Regions from separate parts of the Streptomyces sp. NPDC002018 genome, predicted to be linked through region 1. Evidence: riboswitches for the same ligand, from Rfam matches in the RefSeq annotation. Region 1 holds a riboswitch; each other region holds the start of a gene.
What was found. A riboswitch is a leader RNA that binds a small molecule or an ion and turns the genes downstream of it on or off. The one in region 1 is predicted to bind cyclic di-AMP.
Positions count from the first base shown of each region.

Region 2: linked by a shared signal. The riboswitch ahead of ACFYYH_RS28890 (M23 family metallopeptidase) and the one ahead of ACFYYH_RS32730 (M23 family metallopeptidase) in region 1 are both predicted to bind cyclic di-AMP.
Region 3: linked by a shared signal. The riboswitch ahead of ACFYYH_RS02080 (peptidoglycan DD-metalloendopeptidase family protein) and the one ahead of ACFYYH_RS32730 (M23 family metallopeptidase) in region 1 are both predicted to bind cyclic di-AMP.
Region 4: linked by a shared signal. The riboswitch ahead of ACFYYH_RS15960 (C40 family peptidase) and the one ahead of ACFYYH_RS32730 (M23 family metallopeptidase) in region 1 are both predicted to bind cyclic di-AMP.

Region 1 is NZ_JBIASO010000033.1:14,547-20,347, reverse strand. Features, by position in the region: gene ACFYYH_RS32735 (PP2C family protein-serine/threonine phosphatase) at 1-809, shown strand, start outside; cyclic di-AMP (ydaO/yuaA leader) riboswitch at 1,065-1,219, shown strand; gene ACFYYH_RS32730 (M23 family metallopeptidase) at 1,231-2,262, shown strand; gene ACFYYH_RS32725 (PrsW family intramembrane metalloprotease) at 2,332-3,675, opposite strand; gene trmB (tRNA (guanosine(46)-N7)-methyltransferase TrmB) at 3,907-4,659, opposite strand; gene lhgO (L-2-hydroxyglutarate oxidase) at 5,216-5,801, opposite strand, start outside.
Region 2 is NZ_JBIASO010000022.1:29,013-34,813, reverse strand. Features, by position in the region: gene ACFYYH_RS28900 (M16 family metallopeptidase) at 1-271, shown strand, start outside; gene ACFYYH_RS28895 (M16 family metallopeptidase) at 289-1,671, shown strand; cyclic di-AMP (ydaO/yuaA leader) riboswitch at 1,986-2,156, shown strand; gene ACFYYH_RS28890 (M23 family metallopeptidase) at 2,170-2,931, shown strand; gene ACFYYH_RS28885 (GntR family transcriptional regulator) at 3,064-3,753, shown strand; gene ACFYYH_RS28880 (HPr family phosphocarrier protein) at 3,917-4,198, opposite strand; gene ACFYYH_RS28875 (GNAT family N-acetyltransferase) at 4,315-5,801, shown strand, end outside.
Region 3 is NZ_JBIASO010000001.1:488,785-494,585, reverse strand. Features, by position in the region: gene ACFYYH_RS02095 (STM4012 family radical SAM protein) at 1-252, shown strand, start outside; gene ACFYYH_RS02090 (STM4011 family radical SAM protein) at 258-1,271, shown strand; gene ACFYYH_RS02085 (SGNH/GDSL hydrolase family protein) at 1,348-2,220, opposite strand; gene ACFYYH_RS02080 (peptidoglycan DD-metalloendopeptidase family protein) at 2,395-3,333, opposite strand; cyclic di-AMP (ydaO/yuaA leader) riboswitch at 3,338-3,529, opposite strand; gene ACFYYH_RS02075 (tyrosine-protein phosphatase) at 3,936-4,733, shown strand; gene ACFYYH_RS02070 (S8 family serine peptidase) at 4,920-5,801, shown strand, end outside.
Region 4 is NZ_JBIASO010000008.1:247,646-253,446, forward strand. Features, by position in the region: gene ACFYYH_RS15950 (ATP-dependent Clp protease proteolytic subunit) at 1-553, shown strand, start outside; gene ACFYYH_RS15955 (hypothetical protein) at 561-869, shown strand; cyclic di-AMP (ydaO/yuaA leader) riboswitch at 1,186-1,376, shown strand; gene ACFYYH_RS15960 (C40 family peptidase) at 1,379-1,852, shown strand; gene ACFYYH_RS15965 (ATP-binding protein) at 2,291-2,722, opposite strand; gene ACFYYH_RS15970 (helix-turn-helix domain-containing protein) at 2,985-3,839, shown strand; gene ACFYYH_RS15975 (DUF397 domain-containing protein) at 3,941-4,135, shown strand; gene ACFYYH_RS15980 (8-amino-7-oxononanoate synthase) at 4,211-5,368, opposite strand; gene bioB (biotin synthase BioB) at 5,512-5,801, shown strand, end outside.

The sequences.
Region 1 (5,801 bases):
GCAGCGGGCAGCGGCTCGCGTCGGCCCGGATCATCGCCGAGACCGCTCAGCGGGCGGTGCTGCCCAGACCCGCCGAGCGGATCGGCGGACTCCGTATCGCCGCGCGGTACGAGGCGGCGCAGGAGGGCGCGTTCATCGGCGGCGACCTGTTCGCCGTGCAGGACACGCCGTACGGGGTACGTCTGGTGGTCGGGGACGTACGGGGGAAGGGGCTGGAGGCGGTCGAGGCGGTGGCGGTGGTCATCGGGTCCTTCCGCGAGGCCGCGGAGCAGGAGAGCTCGCTGGAGGGCGTGGCGCAGCGGCTGGAGCGGGCGCTCACGCGCGACGGGAGCAGACGGGGCGGGCTGGACGCCTACGAGGGATTCACCACGGCCGTGCTCGCCGAGATCCCGCACGACGGGAGTGTGGTGCGGCTGGTCAACCGGGGCCATCCCGATCCGCTGCTGATGTGCGAGGACGGGCGGGTACGGATGCTGGAGACGCGTGACCCGGCGCTGCCCCTCGGGATGAGCGAACTGGGCGCGTGGCCGGACCGCGCGGAACAGGCCGGGTACCCGGCCGGGTCGACGCTGCTCTTCTACACGGACGGACTGTCCGAGGCGCGCGATTCCCATGGTGTCTTCTACGTTCCGCGCGACCGGCTGGACGGCCGGATCTTCCAGGGGCCCGACGAACTGCTCCAGGCGCTGATCGACGACGTACGGCTGCACACGGGCGGCGGGAGCCAGGACGACATGGCGCTGCTGGCGGTGAACCGGCCCACGGAGGGGCAGCCGGAACGGCGCAGGACGATACCTCTCGTCCCCTGAGGCGACCCGGGCGCGGTCCGGGGGCGGCCACCGTATGTGATCGTGAGGTATCACTCCGCATAACATTTGACATACCGTCAGGTATGCGCGGTGTACTGAAAGGCAGTCAGCTCGCCCGATTGCGTGTGCATGTGCCCTGGTGTGTCCGTTGCGAAGTTGTTAATGATCACAGGGAACAGCTTGGAATAAAGGCCTGGTCTCTATTAACGTTCGATAACGCAGCGCGGTCGTCCCAGCCGACGTAAGAGTCGGCGCCGTGCTCACGCGCCGAATCCCGCAAGGGAACCGGGGAACCACACATTGGGGTGAATCGGGCGTTCTTTGCTGCCTTGTGCGGCGGAGGGCATCCGTAGGAGACCTTCCTGCTCCGAACCCGTCAGCTAACCCGGTAGGCGAGAAGGAAGGAAAGGAGTGCGCCTCAGTGGCGTCCAATCAGCCTGCCCCCACCGCCCCCTTCGAAACCCCCTCGTTCGGCGACCAGCCGGAGCGGGCCTGGGGAGAGTGGAACCCGACCGAGGAGTCCGTACGCCCGGTACGCGGCAGGCATCGCGTCGGCAAGCAGCGCAACGGCTTCGCCCGTAGCTCCACGGTCCTCGGCGTCGGCGTCATAGCCGCCGTCGGCGCGGGCGGCATGGCCACCGCGCAGGACAAGCCCGCGGTCTCCATATCCCTGCCCGACGCCATCACGGACAATCTCCCCGACGCCAAGTCGCTGCCGGGCATGGGTTCGCTGGCGGCGGACGAGGCCGAGCCCGATCTGCTGGCCAGCGCCCCGCTCACCACCGCCGGAATGACCACGGCGGACGCGGAACAGGGCGCCACGGACGCGGGCGAGGCCCTGCGGGCCCGGATCCTCCAGCAGGCCGAGCAGCAGCAGAACGAGGCCGACGCGACGGAGAAGGCGGCCGCGGAGGCGGCGGCGGCCGAGCAGGCCGCGGCACTCGCCAAGAAGCAGCAGACCGAGGCCGAGAAGAAGATCGAAGAGGCGAAGAAGAAGGCCGAGGCGGAGGCCAGAGCCAAGGCCGAGGCGGAGCGCCTCGCGAAGCTGGCCGCCAGCTTCTCCCTTCCCACCTCCTCGTACACGATCACCTCCACCTACGGTGAGTCCGGCTCCATGTGGTCCTCCGGCTACCACACCGGCCTGGACTTCGCCGCCCCCACCGGCACCCCGGTCAAGGCCGTGCACGGCGGCACGGTCACCTCGGCCGGCTGGTCGGGCTCGTACGGCTACCGCACCATCCTGGAACTGGATGACGGTACGGAGATCTGGTACTGCCACCAGTCCTCGATGACCGTCAGTGCCGGTCAGAAGGTCACCACCGGCGAGACCATCGGCCGGGTCGGCGCGACCGGCAATGTCACCGGGCCGCATCTCCACCTCGAGGTCCACACCCCGGGCGGCTCCGGCATCGACCCCATGAGCTGGCTGCGCAGCAAGGGCCTGACTCCCTGAGCCGGATGACTGCCTGAGCCGGATGACTGCCTGAGTCGGCCCGCCCCCCCCGGGGCCGAGCTCCCTTCGTCAGTACTGGCGGTACGGGTTGTAGCCGTCGTAGTCGATGTACGGCGGTGGCACCCGCACCCGCCCCGTGGCCCGCGCCGCATAGGTGAGCGCGGGCCCCGCCATGTCCCGGCGCTGCCAGAGATGGTGCAGCAGCTCCTGCTCACGCTCGACGAAGTCCGGGCCGACGCTGCCGCGCCGGGCGCGGTGGCGCAGAAACGCCAAGGACGTCGCGAACGTCTCGTACTCCCCGACCGACCTGTAGGCCTCGGGCCCGTATGTACGGCCCGCGAAATCGCGTGCCATGGTGCGCGCCCGCATCGAGGAGAGCGCCTGGGGCGCGGCGGACGGCAGCCAGCCGGCCGCCGCGTACGCGGGCAGTTCGGCCGCGACCGTACGCAGCTCGCGCTGCCGGCTCCAGATCGCCAGCCAGGTCAGCAGGCCGAAGACCGGCACCATGAACACGGCGTACACGGCGTAGAAGCCGAACGGGCCGAAGAGCGACGACGAGGCGTTCCACAGCGCGTGCATGCCCATCGCCAGCGCCAGACCGAGCGGCGGAAGGGCGAACCGCCGGATCCTCTGGCGGCGGGCCGCCATCGCCGCCAGCCCGAAGCCGATGCCCGTGAGCACGGTGAAGAGCGGGTGCGCGAACGGTGACATCACCACCCGTACGAAGAAGGTCGCGGCCGTCACGGAGGCCAGCCCCGAGAAGCCCGCGCTCCGGTCCTCGCCGAAGGCGCTGCCGAGATAGAGGATGTTCTCGGTGAAGGCGAAGCCGGTGGCGGTGAAGCCCGCGAACACGACCCCGTCGACCAGTCCGTTGAAGTCCCGTCGGCGGAACAGGAAGAGCAGCAGGATCGCCGCGGCCTTGGCGCTCTCCTCCACGACCGGCGCTATCACCGTGGCGCCGAGGGACTCCGCGCCCGCCGGGTCGGCGGTGGCGATGGCTATCCACCGGGTCGCGAAGGTGTTGGCGATGATCGCGACGAGGGCGGCCGCGAAGGCGCCCCAGGCGAAGGAGAACACCAGATTCCGCCAGGGGCCCGGTTCGACCCGGTCCAGCCAGCGGAAGGCCGCGATCAGCAGCGGGACGGGCAGCACGGCCAGCCCGAGGCCGACCAGAAAGCCCTGGGTGCCGGTCTGGTCCCGTACGAGCGCGAGGATCACCAGGCCGCAGAGGGCGAGCAGCGTGATCACGGCCCCCGCGCGCACCGCCCGGTGGCGCCAGAACGCGCGGCGCGGCCGATAGCGCCTGCGGGCAGGCTCGGGCACGGCGGTCCACAGGTCACCGAGCTGTTGCTGCCGCTCGTAGACGGGGATCGCCGGGCCCGGTTCGAGGCGCTGCTGCGTGGGTTCCGACACCCGATGACCCTAACGAGAAGCTCGGACACTGACGATGGTGCCTGTGTCCCTACCGCGGGTTACGCGGGTTACCTGGGTTACGCGGGTTACGCGGGTTACGCCGACGGGGCCCGCCCACCGGCCGTCCGTCCACAGGGCCTCTGCCCACCGGCCGTCCGTCACCCGGGCCTCTGCCCACCGGGCCGCTGCGGGCCGGCCGGCGCGCCCGTCCGGCCGGCCCGACGGACTCCGTCAGACGGACGGCGGCGGTTCCGGTACGCGGCGGAACAGCAGATCACGCACCACATGACCCTTGTCGAGTCCTTGGCCCTCGAACCGGGTCAGCGGCCGGAAGGCGGGCCGTGGCGCGTATCCGCCGTCCGGCACGGTGTTCTCGAAGGCCGGGTGGGCCGTCAGCTCCGCGAGCATCTGCTCGGCGTACGGCTCCCAGTCGGTCGCGCAGTGCAGCACGGCCCCGGGCTTCAGCCGTCCGGCGGCCAGCGTGAGGAACTCCGGCTGGATCAGCCGCCGTTTGTGATGCCGCTTCTTGGGCCAGGGGTCGGGGAAGTAGACCCGCAGTCCGTCGAGGGACGCGGGCGGCAGCATCTCCCTGAGCAGGATGATCGCGTCGCCGTTGGCCACCCGGATGTTGGACAGGCCGTTCTCCTCCGCGAGCCGGAGCAGATTTCCCTGGCCGGGGGTGTGCACATCGACGGCGAGTATGCCGGTGCCGGGGTCGTCCGCGGCCATGCGCGCGGTGGCCTCGCCCATCCCGAAGCCGATCTCCAGGACGACCGGCAGCCCGTCGAACAGGTCGGACGGATCGACGACCCGCTGTCCGTCGATGTCCAGGCCCCGGGCGGCCCACATCCGGCGCAGCGCGTCGGCCTGGCCCGGGGTGACCCGGCTGCGACGGGGCTGGAAGCTGCGGATACGCCGCTCGAAGTGCGAGCCCGCGGGATCGGCGGCGGGCCCGGCGCCATCGGGAAACATCCGGCTCATCATGCGGTCCCCGGCCCTGTCGGCGAGGTAGGCCCCGTCAGCGCCAGGGGAGGCCTCGTCGGTGGTGCGGGACGCCCCGTCAGCGCCAGGGGAGGCCTCGTCGGCGGTCCGCGAGGTCCCGTCGTCGGTGGGGGAGGCCCCTTCAGTGGTGCGGGAGGCAGTGGTGTGGGAGGCCCCGGCGGCCGTGCCGCTCGCGCCTGGCCCTCCGGCCCCGCCGCTCCCGGCGGCCCGCACGGCCTCCGCCGTCCGCGCGGCCGGCTCGGTGGTCGCCAGGGTCGGCTCGGTCGCCTCGGCCATCTCAGTCATCCCGCTCAGTCATCCCGGTCTTCTCGCGCTCGGCGACACGGCGGCCGGTCCTTCGGCCACCATGGGACCGATTCTACGGAGCGCTCGCGGCTTCCACGGAGCGCTCGCCGCCGCCCGGCCGTGCCTCCGCCTGCCCGCCCCGGTGCGGCCCGTGCCCAGGACGCCCCGCCTCCGCCGTTCCCGTCCGCGCCGCTCAGTCCTCCGCCGTTCCCGTCCGCGCCGCTCAGTCCCCCGGCGTTCCGTCCCGCCCCGCTCAGTCCTCCGCCAGCACCGCCAGCGCGCGTCTCGCGACCTCCCGGCCGATCGGCAGCGACGCGGTCGCCGCCGGGGACGGGGCGTTCAGCACATGGACCGTACGGGGCCGCTGCCTGATCAGGAAGTCGTCGGCCAGGGTGCCGTCCCGCAGCACCGCCTGGGCCCGTACCCCGGCCGCCGCCGGACGCAGATCCGCGTCCCTGACCGCGGGGAGCAGTCTCCTTACGGCCGTCGCGAAGGCACGTTTCGACAGCGAGCGGTGCAGCTCGCCCGCGCCCTGCCGCCAGTGCTTGCGCGCCGTGCGCCAGGAGCCCGGCCAGCGGAGCGTGCCGGCCAGCTCGGCGGGCCGTACGGTCTTCCAGGTGTACCCCTCACGGGCCAGCGCCGGGACGGCGTTCGGCCCGACATGGACGGCCCCGTCGATGCCCCGGGTCAGATGCACCCCCAGGAACGGGAACGCCGGATCGGGCACCGGATAGACCAGCCCCCGGACGAGGCCGGGCCTGGCCAGCTCGTAGTACTCGCCCCGGAAAGGCACGATCCGCATCCCGGGGTCGTCCCCGGCGAGCCGCGCCACCTGGTCG
Region 2 (5,801 bases), on a different contig from region 1:
CGAGTGGCTGGACCGGCTGGGCACGGTCGCCGGCCGCGCCGACGAGCTGTGCAGGTTCGCCGTGCTCTTCGGTGACCCGCAGCTCGCGCTGACCGCCGTCACGCGCGTGCTGGACATCACCGCCGACGAGGTGCGGGCCGTCGCCGCCGCGCGGCTGCGCCCCGACAACCGGGCGGTGCTGGTGTACGAACCGCTCGCCTCCGAGGACGCCGCAGACGCGGCGCACACGGCCGGCGACGAGACCGACGAGCACGAGGGGACGGACCAGTGAGCGACGCTGCCGTGACCATGGACTTCCATCCGCAGCCGACCGCCGGCGAGGCCAGGCCCTGGGCGTTCCCCGCCCCCCGGCGCGGTGCGCTGGACAACGGCCTGACGGTGCTGCGCTGCGACCGCCCGGGACAGCAGGTGGTGGCCGTCGAGATCAACCTCGACGCCCCGCTGGACGCCGAGCCCGAGGGCCTCGACGGGGTCGCCACGATCATGGCGCGGGCGTTCTCCGAGGGCACCGACAAGCACAGCGCGGAGGACTTCGCCGCCGAGCTGGAGCGCTGCGGAGCCACCCTCGACGCGCACGCCGACCACCCGGGGGTACGGATCTCCCTGGAGGTTCCGGTCTCCCGGCTGCCCAAGGCGCTCGGCCTGCTCGCCGAGGCACTGCGCGCCCCCGCCTTCGCGGACAGCGAGGTCGAGCGGCTGGTGCGCAACCGGCTCGACGAGATCCCGCACGAGACCGCCAACCCGGGCCGCCGCGCCGCCAAGCAGCTCTCCAAGGAGCTGTTCCCCGCCTCCTCCCGGATGTCCCGGCCGCGCCAGGGCACCGAGGAGACGGTGGAGCGTATCGACGCCTCGGCCGTCCGCGCCTTCTACGAGGCGCATGTGCGGCCCGCCACGGCCACCGCCGTGGTCGTCGGCGATCTCACCGGCGTCGATCTGGACGAGGTGCTCGCGGAGACCCTCGGCACCTGGACCGGCGACACCGCCGAGCCCCGCCCCGTACCGCCCGTGACCGCCGACGACACCGGCCGCGTGATCATCGTGGACCGGCCGGGGGCGGTCCAGACGCAGCTTCTGATCGGCCGGATCGGGCCCGACCGGCACGACCGGGTCTGGCCCGCGCAGGTGCTCGGCACCTACTGCCTGGGCGGCACGCTGACCTCCCGGCTCGACCGGGTGCTGCGCGAGGAGAAGGGCTACACCTACGGCGTGCGCGCCTTCGGGCAGGTGCTGCGCTCCTCCGCGCCCTCGGAGCCGGGCGGGCCGGCGGGGGCCGCGATGCTCGCCATCAGCGGCTCCGTGGACACCGCGTCCACGGGCCCGGCGCTGGACGACCTCTGGAAGGTGCTGCGCACCCTCGCGGCCGAGGGCCTCACGGACGCCGAGCGCGATGTGGCCGTGCAGAACCTGGTGGGGGTGGCGCCGCTGAAGTACGAGACGGCCGCGTCCGTCGCGGCGACGCTGGCCGACCAGGTCGAGCAGCATCTCCCGGACGACTTCCAGGCGCGGCTGTACGCACGCCTGGCCGAGACGGGCACGGTCGAGGCGACGGCCGCGGCCGTCAGCGCCTTCCCGGTGGACCGGCTCGTCACCGTGCTCGTCGGGGACGCCGAGCAGATCAAGGAGCCGGTCACGGCGCTCGGAATCGGCGACGTGACGGTCGTCTCCGGCTGACGCTCCCGGCCGCCGCTCGCGGTGACCCGGTTGATCCGCCCGGTAGTCCGGTAGTCCGGTAGTCCGGTAAGCCAGGCAGCCGGATAAGCCGACAACCCCGGCCGCCCGACAACCCGGCAAAGAGAATCCTTCTGTGAGACAAACCCCGGCGACAACGGTCGCCGGGGTTTCCTCATATGTCCGCTTTAGTGCGGAGGTTGCCTGTCTGCCCTGTGGTGTGCGCTACAAAACGCCCTGTCCATTTGGTGATTGAAAGACGAGCCGCTTAGCGTCGGTCCGGCTGTTCGCCAGTACCCCGCCGCGACCGCGGCACCGGACAGTCATCGCCGAGTCCCCGTCAGGCGCGAGCCCGGGGAGCCGGGGACCCACACGCAGTCCCCGGGGTGAATCGGACGCCTCGGCGCACACCCGCGCGGAGGGGCCCGTAGGAGACCTTCCTTGCTCCGAACCCGTCAGCTGACCCGGTAGGCGAGAAGGAAGGAAAGGATCAACCGCTCTATGGCGTTCACCCGTGCCACCGGGAAGCACCGTGCCCGCAGCCGCCGGACCCGCAGGGGCATGAGCGCCGCCGGCGCCGCGACGCTCACCGCGACCGGTGTCCTCGGCGCCCTGGCCGCCCCGGCGCATGCCGCCGGGCCGGACACCCGGGCCGCGGGCCGGCCAGGACTGGCCCAGGCCCTGGTCGTCGGAGACTCGCTCGCCGACGCGATCGACGCCCAGGCGGCGGCCCAGCGACACGCCGCCGCGCGGGCCAGGGCGAAGGCCACGGCCCACCGCGCGGCCGAGGCCCGCGCCAAGGAGATCCGCGCGGAGAAGCAGCGCGCGGCCCGCGCCGCCGAGCGCCGGCGCCTGGCCGCCTTCCGGCTCCCCGTGGCCGGCTCGTACGTGACCACCGGCTACCGGACCGGCGGCTCGCTCTGGTCCTCAGGCAGCCACTCGGGTGTCGACTTCCACGCCGCCTCCGGCACCCCCGTCGTGGCCGTCGGCGCGGGCACCGTCGTCGAGGCCGGCTGGGGCGGCTCGTACGGCAACAACATCGTGCTCAGGATGAACGACGGCACCTACACCCAGTACGGTCATCTCTCCTCGATCGCCGTGTCCGCCGGGCGGACCGTCGTCCCGGGACAGCGCATCGGTCTCTCCGGCGCGAGCGGCAACGCGACCGGACCGCATCTCCACTTCGAGGCCAGGACGGGCCCGGAGTACGGCTCCGACATGGACCCCGTGGCCTATCTGCGCGCGCACGGTGTGAACGTCTGACCGAAGCCCCCGCTGGCCAAAAGATATCTATTGATTCCGGGCACCCATCGGAAATCCGCGTTGATTGCAATAGAGTCACGGAACAGGCGTCGATCGGCAGCGTTTCGCGCGGATTAAGTCGGAGGTTCGGACATGCGCATTCCCGCGCACTCGGTATGCACGGCGATCCGCGACGACATTGTCTCCGGTGTATTCGAACGGGGCAGCCGGCTCACCGAGGAGCAGTTGGCCCGGCGCTACGGCGTCTCCCGGGTCCCGGTGCGAGAGGCCCTGCGCACGCTGGAGTCCGAGGGCTTCGTGACCACCCGCCGCCATGTCGGCGCGTGTGTGGCCGAGCCCACGGACCAGGAGGCGGCCGATCTCCTGGAGGTGCGGCAGCTCCTGGAGCCGCTCGGCGCGGCACGCGCGGCCCAGCGCCGTACGGAGGCCCATCTCAAGGTGCTCCGTGGCCTGGTCAGACTGGGGCAGGAGCGGGCCAGGCGGGGCCAGGGCGAGGATCTGCGCTCGCTCGGCGCCTGGTTCCACGAGACCCTCGCCCAGGCGTCGGGGAGCCCGGCGCTCACCGCCCCGCTCACCCAGCTCCGGCACAAGATCGCCTGGATGTATGTGGTCGACCAGCCCGCGCATCCCGTGGAGTCCTGGGCGGAGCACGGCGCGATCGTGGACGCGGTGGCGCGCGGCGACGCGGAGCGCGCGCGGTCCCTGACCGCCCTGCACGCGGAGCGTACGGCGGCTGTGCACCGGCTGCGCCGTACCGAGCGCGGCCGGGAAAAGGTGAGGGTTTCGCAACATGCCGTAAACACCGCGAGTGCTCGCACTTAACATTCTCGCCGTATACAAAGAAATGAAAAAGAGCGACCTATTCTTCGCTGCCCGCATGCAAAGAACGAGCCGCGGTGCGCTGAATTCAGCACACCGCGGCTTCGTCGTGCGGAATAGCGGCCGACGGTTCGGCGGCTGCCGGACCGTGGGGCCGTCCGTACGTTCAGACCGTCTCGGGCAGCTCGTCCAGGCCCTCGGCGACCAGCTTCGCCAGCCGGTCCAGAGCGGCGTCCGCGCCGTCCGCGCCGGAGGCCAGTACGACCTCCTCACCGCCCCGCGCGCCCAGCCCGAGGACGGCGAGCATCGACGCGGCGTTGACGGGGCTGCCGCCGGCCTTCGCGATCGTCACGGGGACGCCGGCGGCCGTGGCGGCACGGACGAAGATGGACGCGGGACGGGCGTGCAGCCCCTCGGCCCAGCCGACATTGACGCGGCGCTCAGCCATGGTGTTGCCCTTCAAGTCTCAAAAGTCTGAAAAACGGTGTCCGGCCCAGGCTCTCATGGTGCGCCGAGTGCCCCCGTCCCGGGCCCGGCGGGCCCCCGCCGCCGTAGGCTTTGGCCATGGAGACGCCGCCGGACCATGCGTACCCCGGTCACTGGGAAGCGGACGTGGTGCTGCGGGACGGGGGCACCGCCCGGATCAGGCCCATCACCACCGACGACGCGGAGCGGCTGGTCAGCTTCTACGAGCAGGTGTCCGACGAGTCGAAGTACTACCGGTTCTTCGCCCCCTACCCGCGCCTCTCCGCGAAGGACGTCCACCGGTTCACCCACCACGACTATGTGGACCGGGTGGGGCTCGCGGTGACGGTGGGCGGCGAGTTCATCGCGACCGTACGGTACGACCGCATCGACGACCGGGGAGGGCCCGCGTCCGCGCCCGCCGACGAGGCGGAGGTCGCGTTTCTCGTCCAGGACGCGCATCAGGGGCGCGGGGTCGCCTCCGCCCTGCTCGAACACATCGCGGCGGTCGCCCGCGAGCGGGGGATCCGGCGCTTCGCGGCGGAGGTGCTGCCCGCCAACACCAAGATGATCAAGGTGTTCCGGGACGCCGGGTACACCCAGAAACGCAGCTTCGAGGACGGCTCCGTACGGCTCACGCTCGATCTCGAACCGACCGCGGAGTCGCTGGCGGTCCAGCGGGGCCGTGAGCAGCGGGCGGAGGCCCGATCGGTGCAGCGGCTGCTCGCGCCGGGCTCGGTCGCCGTCGTCGGCACCGGGCGCGCGCCCGGCGGGGTCGGCCGGACGGTCCTGCGGAATCTGCTCGCCGGGGGCTTCACCGGCCGGGTGTACGCGGTGAACCGGGCCTTCGGCGAGGACAGGACCGAGTGCGACGGGGTCCCCGCCGTGCAGGCCGTCGCCCGGATCGGTGAACCGGTCGATCTCGCGGTGGTGGCCGTACCCGCCGAACGGGTGCCCGAGGCGGTCGCGGACTGCGGTGAACACGGCGTACGGGGGCTGGTGGTCCTCTCCGCCGGCTACGCGGAGAGCGGCCCCGAGGGCAGGGAGCGGCAGCGCGCGCTGGTCCGGCAGGCCCGTTCGTACGGCATGCGGATCATCGGACCGAACGCCTTCGGGATCATCAACACCGCCGGTGCCGTACGGCTGAACGCGTCGCTCGCGCCCCAGCCGCCCGAGCGGGGGCGCATCGGCCTCTTCACCCAGTCGGGCGCGATCGGGATCGCGCTGCTCTCCGGACTCCACCGGCGCGGCGCGGGCCTGTCGTCCTTCGTCTCCGCGGGCAACCGCGCGGACGTCTCGGGCAACGACATCCTCCAGTACTGGTACGAGGACCCGGACACCGATGTCGCCCTGCTCTATCTCGAATCGATCGGCAATCCGCGCAAGTTCACCCGGCTCGCCCGGCGCACAGCGGCGGTGAAGCCGATCGTGGTGGTCAAGGGCGCGCGCCACAGCGGCAGCACACCGCCGGGCCACGCGGTCCCGGTCACCCGTATCCCGGACGCGACGGTCTCGGCGCTGATGCGGCAGGCCGGGGTGATCCGGGTCGACACGGTCACCGAACTGGTCGACGCGGGGCTGCTGCT
Region 3 (5,801 bases), on a different contig from region 1:
CATCTGCTCCAGTCGCTCCTCCAGGCGCGGGGCATGGAGGTGGCCGGCTACCGCGAGCGGTTCGGCTCGGCGCCGGCCGAGGACTTCCCGGCCGAGCTGGCCCGGTTCGCGGCCCTCGGCTGGCTGGACCAGAACGCCGGCCCCGGGCTGCTGCGTCTGTCGCCCGAGGGACTCGCGTACTCGGACGCCCTGGGTCCCGCGCTCTTCTCCCCCTCCGTACGGGCCGCGATGGCCGCGTACGAGGCGAAGTGAGCCCCATGGACCTGACGATCCTGTACCGCGGCCCGCTCTCCTCCTGCGACTACGACTGTCCGTACTGCCCGTTCGCCAAGCGGCGGGACAGCCGTGAGCAGCTCCGCGCCGACCGGGACGCGCTGGAGCGGTTCGCCGCCTGGGTGTCGGCGCAGCGCGACGACCGGCTGTCGGTGCTGTTCACGCCCTGGGGCGAGGCGCTGGTCCGCTCCTGGTACCGGCGGACGCTCAGCGAGCTGTCACGGCTGCCGCACGTCCGGCGGGTGGCCGTCCAGACCAATCTGAGCTGCCGCACCGACTGGCTGGCCGACGCCGATCCGGAGAAGCTGGCGCTGTGGTGCACGTACCACCCGGGGCAGACGCCGTACGACCGTTTCCTCGCCAAGTGCCATGAGCTCGCGGACCGCTCCATCCGCTTCAGCGTGGGTGTCGTCGGCCTCCCCGGGCATCTCGGACAGGCCCGCCGGCTGCGCGCCGAGCTGCCCGCCCCCGTCTATCTCTGGATCAACGCGGCGGAGGGGCACGGCTATACGGACGAGGAGGCCGCCCGCTGGACGGAACTGGATCCCCTCTTCCCGTACAGCCGCCGGCCGCACCGCTCGGCCGGGCTGCCCTGCCGTACGGGTGAGTCGGTGATCTCGGTGGACGGTGAGGGGACCGTGCGGCGCTGCCACTTCGTCCGCGCGGAGCTGGGCAATCTCTACGACGGTTCCTACCGGGAGGCACTCGCGCCGCGGCCCTGCCCACTGGCGGTGTGCGACTGCCATATCGGCTATGTGCATCTGGAGTCGCTGCCGCTGTACGACGTCTTCGCGGGCGGAGTGCTGGAGCGGATCCCGAGGGTCCGCGATCCGCTGCGGGACGGTCCGGCCGGGCGGGCCGCCGAGGGGGGCGGCGCGGGCGCCGGTCCGGTCCTCGTACCGCTCGGCGCTCCCGGCGTACCACTCGGCGCTCCCGGCGCCGTCCGGCGGACGGGCCTCGTCGCGGAGGCGCGGCCGGAGGCGCGGCCGGAGCCGTAGGCCCTGTGCCGGGCAGGGCGCCGTCCGCCGCGCGGGCGGACGGGATCTGTCGCGGAGGGCCTGGGCCGCCCCGGCCTCACCGGTGCAGGGGCAGCAGGTCGGGGCGCTTCGCCACGACATGGTCTCCGGAGGATGCCCCGCGCAGCCTGCGCCCGATCCAGGGCACCAGATACTCACGGGCCCAGTTGATGTCGTCGCGCCGCACCTCGAAGCTGCCGCGCGGTGGCTGGGGCGGCCAGACCTGGTCGGGGTCGGCGGGCACATCGAGGCCGAGCACCTGCGCGGCGCGCAGCGCGACCCGGGTGTGGCCCTCGGGGGAGAGATGGAGCCGGTCGCCGTCCCAGGCCCGCCTGTCCTGGACGGACTTGAGGGACCAGAGATCGAGCACGGGGCAGTCGTAGCGGTCGGCGATGGCCCGCACATGGGCGGTGTAGGTCGCGATCCTGCCGCGCAGATGGCGCAGTACGGGGACGCCCCGGGTGTCGAAGCCCGTGGTCACCATGACCGTGCCGACCGCCCCGGTGAGATCGGCGACGGCCCGCTCGAAGCGCTCGGCGACATCGTCGGGGTCGGTGCCTGGCCGGATGATGTCATTGCCGCCGGCGCAGAACGTCACCAGATCGGGGGCGAGTCGCTTGGCGCGGGGTATCTGCTCGGTGACGATCTGGTCGAGGAGCCGGCCGCGTACGGCGAGATTCGCGTAGCGGAAGTCCCCGTGCACGGTGTCCGCCGGGGCACCGGGGACGGCCGTCGCGCCAGGCACCGGACCGGTGGGCCGGTCGGCCCGTCCATCGGCCAGCCGGTCGGCGAGCAGAACCGCGAGCCGGTCCGCCCAGCCGACATAGTGTCCATCGGGTCCCGGATCGCCCACGCCCTCCGTGAAGCTGTCACCGATCGCCGTGTACGACCCGAATACGCCTCTTCTTCTTGATCTCGAATCGTCTGCCACAAGAGCACATCTTTCACCCGCAGATGTGACCTACGCGACCGTAAGGAAGGGTTGACGAGGGGTGAGATATGCCATCGGTCAATTTTCGACCAAGCGGGAATATGCCCCACGTTCTCCGCCCGGCACGGAAGCGCCGGGCGGAGACGGAGTACCGGGACAACGGCGGTGTACGCCTCAGATGTTGACGCCGTGGTCGCGGAGATAGGCCAGCGGGTCGATGTCCGAGCCGTACTCCGGTCCGGTGCGGATCTCGAAGTGCAGGTGCGGACCGGTGGTGTTGCCGGTGGAGCCGGAGAGGCCGAGCTGCTGGCCCTCGCTGACGCTCTCGCCCTCGGAGACGGAGAGGGAGGACAGATGCGCGTACTGCGAGTAGTGGCCGTCGCTGTGCTGGATGACGACCTGGTTGCCGTACGAGCCGCCCCAGCCCGCCGTCACGACCGTGCCGTCGGCCACCGCCTTCACCACGGTGCCCGAGGGCGCCGCGAAGTCCACACCCGTGTGGTAGCCGCTGGCCCAACTGCTGCCGGAGGCGTGGTACGGGGTGCTGGTGCGGATGCCGTCGACGGGCAGCGTGAAGCCGGCGGAGCCGCTCTCGGCCGGCGCCTCGGTCGCCTCGTCCGTCGGCTGGGGCGCGGGGTCGGCCGTGGCCGGCGTGGTGGTGGATCCGCCCGAGGAGCTGGAGGGCTTGGCCGGGGGCTTGGAGTGGCCCTTGCCCGCGCCCTTCCCGTGGATGGTCAGCTCCAGTCCGGGGTGGATGAGTGAGGGGTTGGAGCCGACGGCCTCGCGGTTGTCCTTGTACAGCCTTTCCCAGCCGCCGCGGACATGCTGCTTGACGGCGATCCTGGACAGGGAGTCGCCCGCGACCACGGTGTAGGTCCGCGTCTTGTGGGCACCCTTCTTCGCGACGGCCTTCTTGGCGCCGGCCTGCTCCCCGCCGAGCTGTTGCTGGGAGACGGCCTCGGGCGCGGCGGCGGGCGCGGCCTTCTCGGCGGCGTGCGCGCCGGTGGCGCCGATGAGCGGAAGCGCGATGGCGGCTCCACCGGTGCCGGCGGCGATGAATCCGCGCGATACCGAGCTGGACTTGGGACGGCAGTGTTTACCCTTCGCGGGCATGGCGAATTCCTCTCCGGCGCCTGCGAGGTGAGCTGTCGGGTTCGGACTGGAGATGCCCGGTCGCACATGCTGAGCGACTTCACCCCGAGCCGTCCGGATTTCCGGGACGGCGTACTACCTGGGTCCCCCGCTCCTGCCACGCGTTGCTGGTCGGATACGAATTCCGAGCGGCGGCAGGATTCGGCGTTCCGCTCGGATTGAGGGTGAACGTAGGCCCAGTGGCACTACCGGTACAAGCGATCCTTTTCCGTCGACAAGGCGCACTCGCATTTAACCCGGGTTTACCGGTCACCCTGCGTGGATAACGGACTCCGAACTCCGCGCCGGACAGGGAATTCGAATACATGGCATCGCCACGGAACGTCACGGATATGATCCTGGTCACGGCCGGGAGACCAACTCGGTCATGACCGGGGCAGGTTATGAGGAATGGCTCAATACGGACAGATGCACCGTTGAGTGCTATTCAACCGCGATAAATGTCCGAATAGTCCCATCGGATTCCCGTCATCCGAACGAATTACTCCCCGAACAGGTGTCGTAGGGTCAGAGGTCGACAGCGTCGGCGAGCCGCGCCGACGGCAGACACGGAGGAGCAGGCCGTGACGCAGCAGGTCCCGTCGACAGAGCCCGAACTGGCCGGCGTGCGCAACTTCCGTGATGTCGGAGGACTGCCCACCACGGACGGCAGGCGGGTGCGGCCGGGCAGGCTCTTCCGCAGCGGCCATCTCGCCAGTGCCACCGCCGCCGACGCGGCCTTTCTCGCGTCCCTCGGACTGCACACGATCTTCGACTTCCGCAATGCGGCCGATCTCAAGCTCGACGGCGCGGACGTGGAGCTGCCCGGCGTACGCCATGTGAACATCCCGCTCACCGACCCGGCCGACGGCGCCGAGTTCTGGCAGATGGTCAGGGGCGGCGATCTGGACCAGCTCCGCTCGCTCCTCGCGGACGGCCGGGCGGCGACCCGGATGACCGACTCGTACCGCGCGATCATCAGGGAACGCACCGCCGAGCACAGCCGTGTCCTGCACTCCCTCGCCGAGGACAGCACCCCGGCGCTCATGCACTGCGCGGCGGGCAAGGACCGGGCCGGTCTCTCGATCGCGGTGGCCCTGCTCGCGGTCGGGGTGGAGCCCGGGGCGATCGAGGCGGACTATCTGAAGTCGAACGACCCGCACCGCCGCTATGTGGTCCGGCGCAGCGACAACTCGCCCTCCGGTACGTCCACCGAGGTGATGGACCTCCTCAGCCCGCTCTTCGACGCGCGTGCCGAGTATCTGGCGGCGGCCTTCGAGACCATCGGGAAGACCTGGGGCAGCACCGACGCCTATCTGACCGAAGGTCTCGGACTCGCCCCCGAGACCCGCGAGCGGCTGCGCGCCCGCCTCCTCGACTGACACGTTCCGCGGTCCTGAACAGCCGTTCGGCCAGCGCGTTTCGCGGTCCTCGACCGCCGTTCGCCGCGGTGGCGTGGTTGGGACATGTCTCAACCACGCCACCGCGAAGCAGTGACAGCCCCTCCGGCGCTACCAGATTCTGTCCAACAGCGCGTGACAGCGGAGTAGAACGAAGGGGCTGGACAGATGAGACGTATCCGCCTGACGGCGGCGGTATCCATAGCCTTGCTGATGACCGTGGGTGCTGTGGGGCCGGTTTCCGCCCGTCCCTCCGCCCAGGACACGGCGCCCGCCGGGCCCGCCGGATCCCCCGGATCCCCCGGGTCCGCCGCGGCGGGCACCCCGGTGACGGTGCGGCTGATCACCGGTGACCGGGTGACGCTCAGCACGGGCCCGGACGGAAAGCGCTCGGCCTCGGTCCTGCCCGGTCCCGGCCGCAACGGCATCCTCTTCCGGACCGCCGAGCAGGACGGCCGGCTGACCGTACTGCCGTCCGACGTCATGGACCTGGTCTCCGCGGGAACGCTGGACCGGGAACTGTTCGATGTGACCGCGCTGGTCTCCCAGGGCTACGACGAGGCGCACACCGACGCGCTGCCCCTGATCGTCGCCCAGCCCGCCGGGGCACGGGCCGCCGAGACCCTGCGCTCCCTGTCCGGGTTCCAGGAGGACTCCGCACCCTCACGGCAGTTGGCGAGCATCGGCGCCCGCTCACTGCGGGTCCCCGCCGACGATCTCGGCGGATTCTGGAAGACGCTCGCCCCCGCCGGGGACGCGAGGGGCACCAGCGCTCTCCGGGTCACCCCCAAGGTCTGGCTGGACGGCAAGGTGAACGCCGTCCTGGACCGCAGTACGGGACAGATCAACGCCCCCGCCGCCTGGGCCGCCGGCTACCGGGGCCAGGGGGTCAAGGTCGCCGTCCTCGACACCGGCGCCGACACGACGCACCCCGATCTGGCCGGCCGGGTCGTCGGGTCCAAGGACTTCTCCGGCAGCGGCGGGACCGAGGACGTCTTCGGCCACGGCACCCATGTCGCCTCCACCGTGGGCGGCAGCGGCGCCGCGTCC
Region 4 (5,801 bases), on a different contig from region 1:
CACCGCGGTCGACGACACCGCGGCCAATGATGTGATCGCGCAGTTCCTCCATCTCGAGTACGCGGCGCCCGACCGGGACATCTGCCTCTACATCAACTCGCCCGGCGGCTCCCTCAGCGCCATGTCCGCGATCTACGACACGATGCAACTCGTCACCTGCGACGTGGAGACGACCTGCCTCGGCCAGGCCGCCTCGACCGCGGCGGTCCTGCTGGCGGCCGGCACCCCGGGCAAGCGGATGGCGCTGCCCGGAGCCCGGGTCGTCATCGAGCAGCCCGCCATCGAGGAGCCCGTCCGGGGCCAGCCGTCCGATCTGATGATCCATGCGGAGGAACTGCTGCGGCAGCGGAGCATGCTCGCGTCCCTGCTCGTACGGCACACCGGCCGGAGCGAGGAGCGAATCGCCGGGGACATCGAGCGGGCCAGGGTCTTCGCCGCGGCCGACGCGAAGGCGTACGGTCTGGTCGACCACGTGGTCCAGAACCGCAAGACGTCCCTCGGCAGGCCGGCCCCCAGCGCGGCACACCCCTTCGGCTCCCCCGGTGGGCGGTGACACGCCGATGCTGCCACCGGAGCTTCCTCCGCTGCCCGCGCTGACCCGCGCCGAGGGCGATCTCGTCGACAGCTTTCTCCAGATCCTCGATCTGCTGGGGCGGATCAACCCGGCGCGCGGCACGGACACCTACGGCGCACTGCGCGCGGCCCAGGCGCTGCCCGCGCAAGCGGTCGCACTACGGGACGCGCTGACGGCGATGCATCTGCGCGGTGAGACCGAACTGCACGCCACGACCCTCGCCCGCGCCCTGCGGGTACTTGACGGGGAGCGACGCGCCGGGCGCGTCACCATGCCGCCCGAAGACACGACATGAGCCCGTGTCTGTTCCCGTATGGACGCGTCCGTACGGGAACGGCTCGGCCTTTCGGGGTATGGATCTTCTGGACGCGCCGGGGGACGCAAGTTGCGCGAAGTGGCCGGGCACGGGAAGCGCGGCCCAACTCCCGCGCAGGTACGGGCCTCATCAGGCCTCGGACCCCCGGCCCGACACACCGCTCCGCCACCCGTACGGATCAGACGTGACGAACTTCACATATCCTCGTTTCGCCTCGGAAATCATCTGATAACGAGTCAAGATCCGTGGGACGACAAGCCCCCGCCACCCCCGGCGGGGCGGTCCGGGCGGACGCCGAGTCCTGCCGCCGTTCCGGATGTCTGGTCGACAGAAGTGGATCGGCAGGAGTGGAGGACCCGAGCAGTACGGGACGGCCGTGTACGCGTGTATGGCCGTTCCTTGGGGTGAAGCCGCTGACGCGGCCGGGCATCTTCGCCTGTCCGAACCCGACAGGTCATCCTTCACAGGCGGCTGACGAAGGGTTGCGCATGAATGCGCAGACATATGTCCCGTCTCTGCTCTCCCGGGCCGGTGCCGTATCGGTCCTCACCCTCGCGACGGTCGGGGGCACCATACTGGCCCCCGGCGCGACGACCGAGGCCCATGCCGCCGCACGTGCCGTCAAGGCGCTCCGCGTGGCCGCCTCCAAGGAAGGCTCTCCGTACCAGTGGGGGGCCACCGGACCCCATCGCTTCGACTGCTCGGGCCTGACGCTCTACTCGTTCAAGAAGGCGGGCAAGAAGCTCCCGCGCACCGCTCAGCAGCAGTACAACAGAACCCGCCATGTCTCGGCCTCCCACCGGCGCAAGGGCGACCTGGTGTTCTTCCACTACGGAAGTTACGTCTACCACGTCGGCATCTACGCGGGCCGCGGGAAGATCTGGCACTCGCCGAAGACCGGTGCCCTGGTGAGGCTCGAACGGATCTGGACCCGGAATGTCCTGTACGGCCGGGTGAACTGAGCGCGGTACGCCTGGACCGGCCGGTGCGCGCCCTGCCGGTCCAGCACGGCCCACAGCACGGCCGACCCGCGCGGGCCGGCCCACGGAACACCGTCACACCGAATACACCGGATACACCGGACGGTCCGAACGGTCCGGACGGTCCGGCCCGGACGACGGGACCGGACGGAACACACGCCGCCGGTGCACACCGGCACACGGAACACACGCGGCCCGCGGTGGGCCGCAGCGGAACACGACCGTTCCGTCCCCCACCGGCAGGGGACGGAACGCCCCTTGGGCGCCGCCGGCCGGCGCCCGGGACTCACGCGGCCCGTCCCAGGCCGCAACGGAACACCCCGTGTCCCGTCCCTCGCGGGGCGGGACACGGCACACCGTTCGGCCGCGCCCGGCCCGTCCCCGGCCGGGCGCGGTCGGGCGCGGCCGGGCGCGGTCGGGTCAGCTCTGGACGGGGACCGTCCAGGGCAGTGCGATCCAGACCGTCTTGCCGCCCTCCGCGGTCGGCGTGACGGACACGGCCCCGCCGCCCTCCAGGGCCAGCCAGCGGACGATCACCATGCCCCGGCCGTTGTCCTGCTGCGCCGCCACCGGCAGCCGCTGCGGCCAGCTCGGGTGGCTGTCGGTGACACCGACACGGAGCTGTTCGTCCCGGTCGAGCGCGATCTCGACGGTGAACGTGGGCGACTGGCCGAAGGTGTGCTGCACCGCGTTGGTGGCGAGTTCGGAGACGATCAGCCGGACCGTGTCGGCCGTCTCGGCGTCCCCCGGCAGGCCCCACTCCCTCAGCAGGTCGGCGACATATCTTCTCGCCGCCGGTACCGACGCGGGATCGCTCGGCAGCGTGATGGATGCTTCCTGATGGTCTGCCATGGCGACGCCGTCCCTTTCCCGCCCGGACCTGACTCCGGCGCAGTGCGGATGCCTGCGTGGACGGCCTCGGACTGTGCTCAGCGTGCCACTCATCCTGCCGTTCACACGGGCCATCCACCGAGATCTGCATATATCTGTCGCTCGAAGTGGTGAACTCTGCTACGCGAGACCGTATTTGGGCGGCGAAAAGATAACTTCTCCGCCGCGGCGCACTGGGCGCGTACGAGACGCTTACCGGAGAGGGCCGGGGAAGGGATTTATCATGCGGCATATTCCGGCGGTACGCCGACGCAGGCTCGGGGAGGAATTGCGCAGGCTGCGCCAGCGGGCGGGACTGACGAGCGGGGAGACCGCGCGGCTGCTCGGCTGGCACCAGTCGAAGGTGAGCCGGATCGAGACGGGTGTCAGCGGGGTGAAGGACGAGGACCTGGTGGCGCTACTCGACGCCCTGGGGATCACCGATCCGCAACTGCGCACCCTGCTCGGCGCCCTGGCGGGCATCACGGACGGCGGGCCGGGGTGGTGGAAGGCGTACGGCGGGGTGATCCCGCCCCGGTACCGGGACTTCATCAGCCTGGAGTCACAGGCCTCCACGGCCCGTACGCTGGAGACCTCGGTGGTGCCGGGGCTGCTCCAGACACCCGACTACGCGCGGGCGGTGACCAGGGCGGCGCTGGTCGGTCTGCCCGCCACGACGGTCGACTCCCTGGTCGAGGTGCGGCTCGCCCGCCAGGAGGTGCTGCACTCCGCGACCCCGCTCGAACTGCACGCGGTGCTGGACGAGGCCGTGCTGCGGCGCGAGGTGGGCGGACCCGGGGTGATGCGGGGCCAATTACGGCGTCTGTCCGAGGTGGCCCGGCTTCCGCAGGTCTGTCTCCAGGTACTTCCGTTCACCGCGGGCGGCTATGTCGGGCTCACAGGTCCTTTCGTTGTCTTCTCCTTCCCGCACATTACTGATCTGGATTTGGTCGTTCTCGACCATTTGACGAATAGCCTCTATCTGGAGCGGAAAGAAGACCTCGAGGCGTACGGCGCCGCGTTCCGCACGATGCAGGCGCATGCCCTCCCGCCCCAGGAATCATTGGATCTCATCGCCGGGATCGGCGACGGCGCGTAGGGAGCATCATGTCCGCTTACCTCGCACAGCCCCCTGTCCAGACTCCATCCTCCATCCCCCACACACACCACTCTCCTCCGACGACTTCCCCGGTAACAGCCGTGGCCCCGGCCGCCGTCTGGCGGCGCAGCAGCCACAGCACGGGGGCGAACAACTGCGTCGAGTCCGCGCGCACCGGCGCGGATGTACTCGCCGTACGGGACTCCAAGAACGTGACACGGCCTCATCTCTCGTTCTCCGCGGCCGCGTGGACGTCCTTCGTCGCCTCTCTGCGGGAGGAGACATTCACCGACTGACCGTGGCACCCGCTCGGTTCGTTCCGCCCGCTCAGCCGTGTCCTTCCGGCCGGTTCCCTCCGGCCGGGCGGACACTCAGGCCGCGGTCGCGCCCACGGGCGCGGCCGCGGTGATCGTCCGTACCGCCGCGCCGATCTGATCGTCCGTCAGATCGGCACGCGCGGTGAGCCTGATCCGGGAGATGCCGTCGGGCACCGACGGCGGGCGGAAACAGCCCACGGCCAGCCCCCCGGTCCGGCAGTCGGCCGCCCAGCGCACGGCCGCCTCCGGTGACGGCGCCTGTACGGAGACGACGGCGGCGTCCGGTGGCGCGACGGTCAGGCCCGCGCCGGTCAGCCGCCGGTGCAGCGTACGGGCGACCTCGCGCGCGCGGTCCGCCCTGCCGGGCTCCCCGCGCAGCAGCCGCAGACTCGCCAGCGCGCCGCCCACCGCCGCCGGTGCCAGCCCCGTGTCGAAGATGAACGTCCGCGCGGCGTTGACGAGATGCTCGACGACCCGGGCCGGGCCGAGCACCGCACCGCCCTGGCTGCCCAGGGACTTGGAGAGGGTCAGGGTGGCGACCACACCGGCCGTCCCCGCGATCCCCTCGGCGTGTGCCGTGCCCCGCCCTCCCTCGCCGAGCACACCCAGACCGTGCGCGTCGTCGACCAGGAGGGCGGCTCCCCCGGTACGGCAGATTCCGGCCAGTTCCGCCAGCGGCGCGGCGTCGCCGTCCACCGAGAACACCGCGTCGCTCACCACCAGCGCCCGCCGCCCCGGGTGCGCTTCGAGTGTCTTGCGTACGGCGCCGGGCTCCGCGTGCGGTACGACCACGGTCTCGGCGCGCGAGAGCCGGCAGCCGTCCACGATGGAGGCGTGGTTGCCCGCGTCGGAGACCAGCAGGGAGTCACGGGCCGTCAGCGCGGTGAGGGCGGCGAGATTGGCCGCGTAGCCGGAGGAGAGGACGAGCGCGGCCTCGAAACCGCAGAACGCGGCGAGTTCACGCTCCAGTTCGGTGTGCAGCTCCGTGCTGCCGGTGACCAGCCGGGAGCCGGTGGCCCCCGCACCCCAGCGGCGGGCGGCGTCCGCCGCCGCACCGGTCACCGCGGGATGACGGGCGAGCCCCAGATAGTCGTTGCTCGCCAGATCCAGCAGGGCGGAGTCGGCGGGGCGCGGGCGGAGCGTACGGACCAGGCCCGCCCTCTCACGGCGGCGCGCCTCGTCGTCGGTCCAGTCGAAGGGATCCTGCGCCATGGTGCGGTCCTTTTGTAGGGTGCGCACAGACTTTAACCGTGGCCGGACCGGGTCAGGATGTGGCCATGCACACACTTCGTTCCGGTGGTGTTGTCGTGTTCCTCCCTGGCTTCGCGACGCTCGCATAGGCCAGGATCGGCATCATGGACCTGCTGAAGACGCTGGTGGAGAAGGGCCTGCGGCGCGAGCCGCCGACCCGCGAAGAAGCCCTCGCCGTACTGGCGACCTCCGACGACGATCTGCTCGACGTGGTGGCCGCGGCCGGGAAGGTGCGCCGCCAGTGGTTCGGGCGGCGGGTGAAACTCAACTATCTGGTCAATCTGAAGTCCGGTCTGTGCCCCGAGGACTGCTCGTACTGCTCGCAGCGGCTCGGATCGACGGCGGAGATCCTCAAGTACACCTGGCTCAAGCCCGAAGAGGCGTCGAAGGCCGC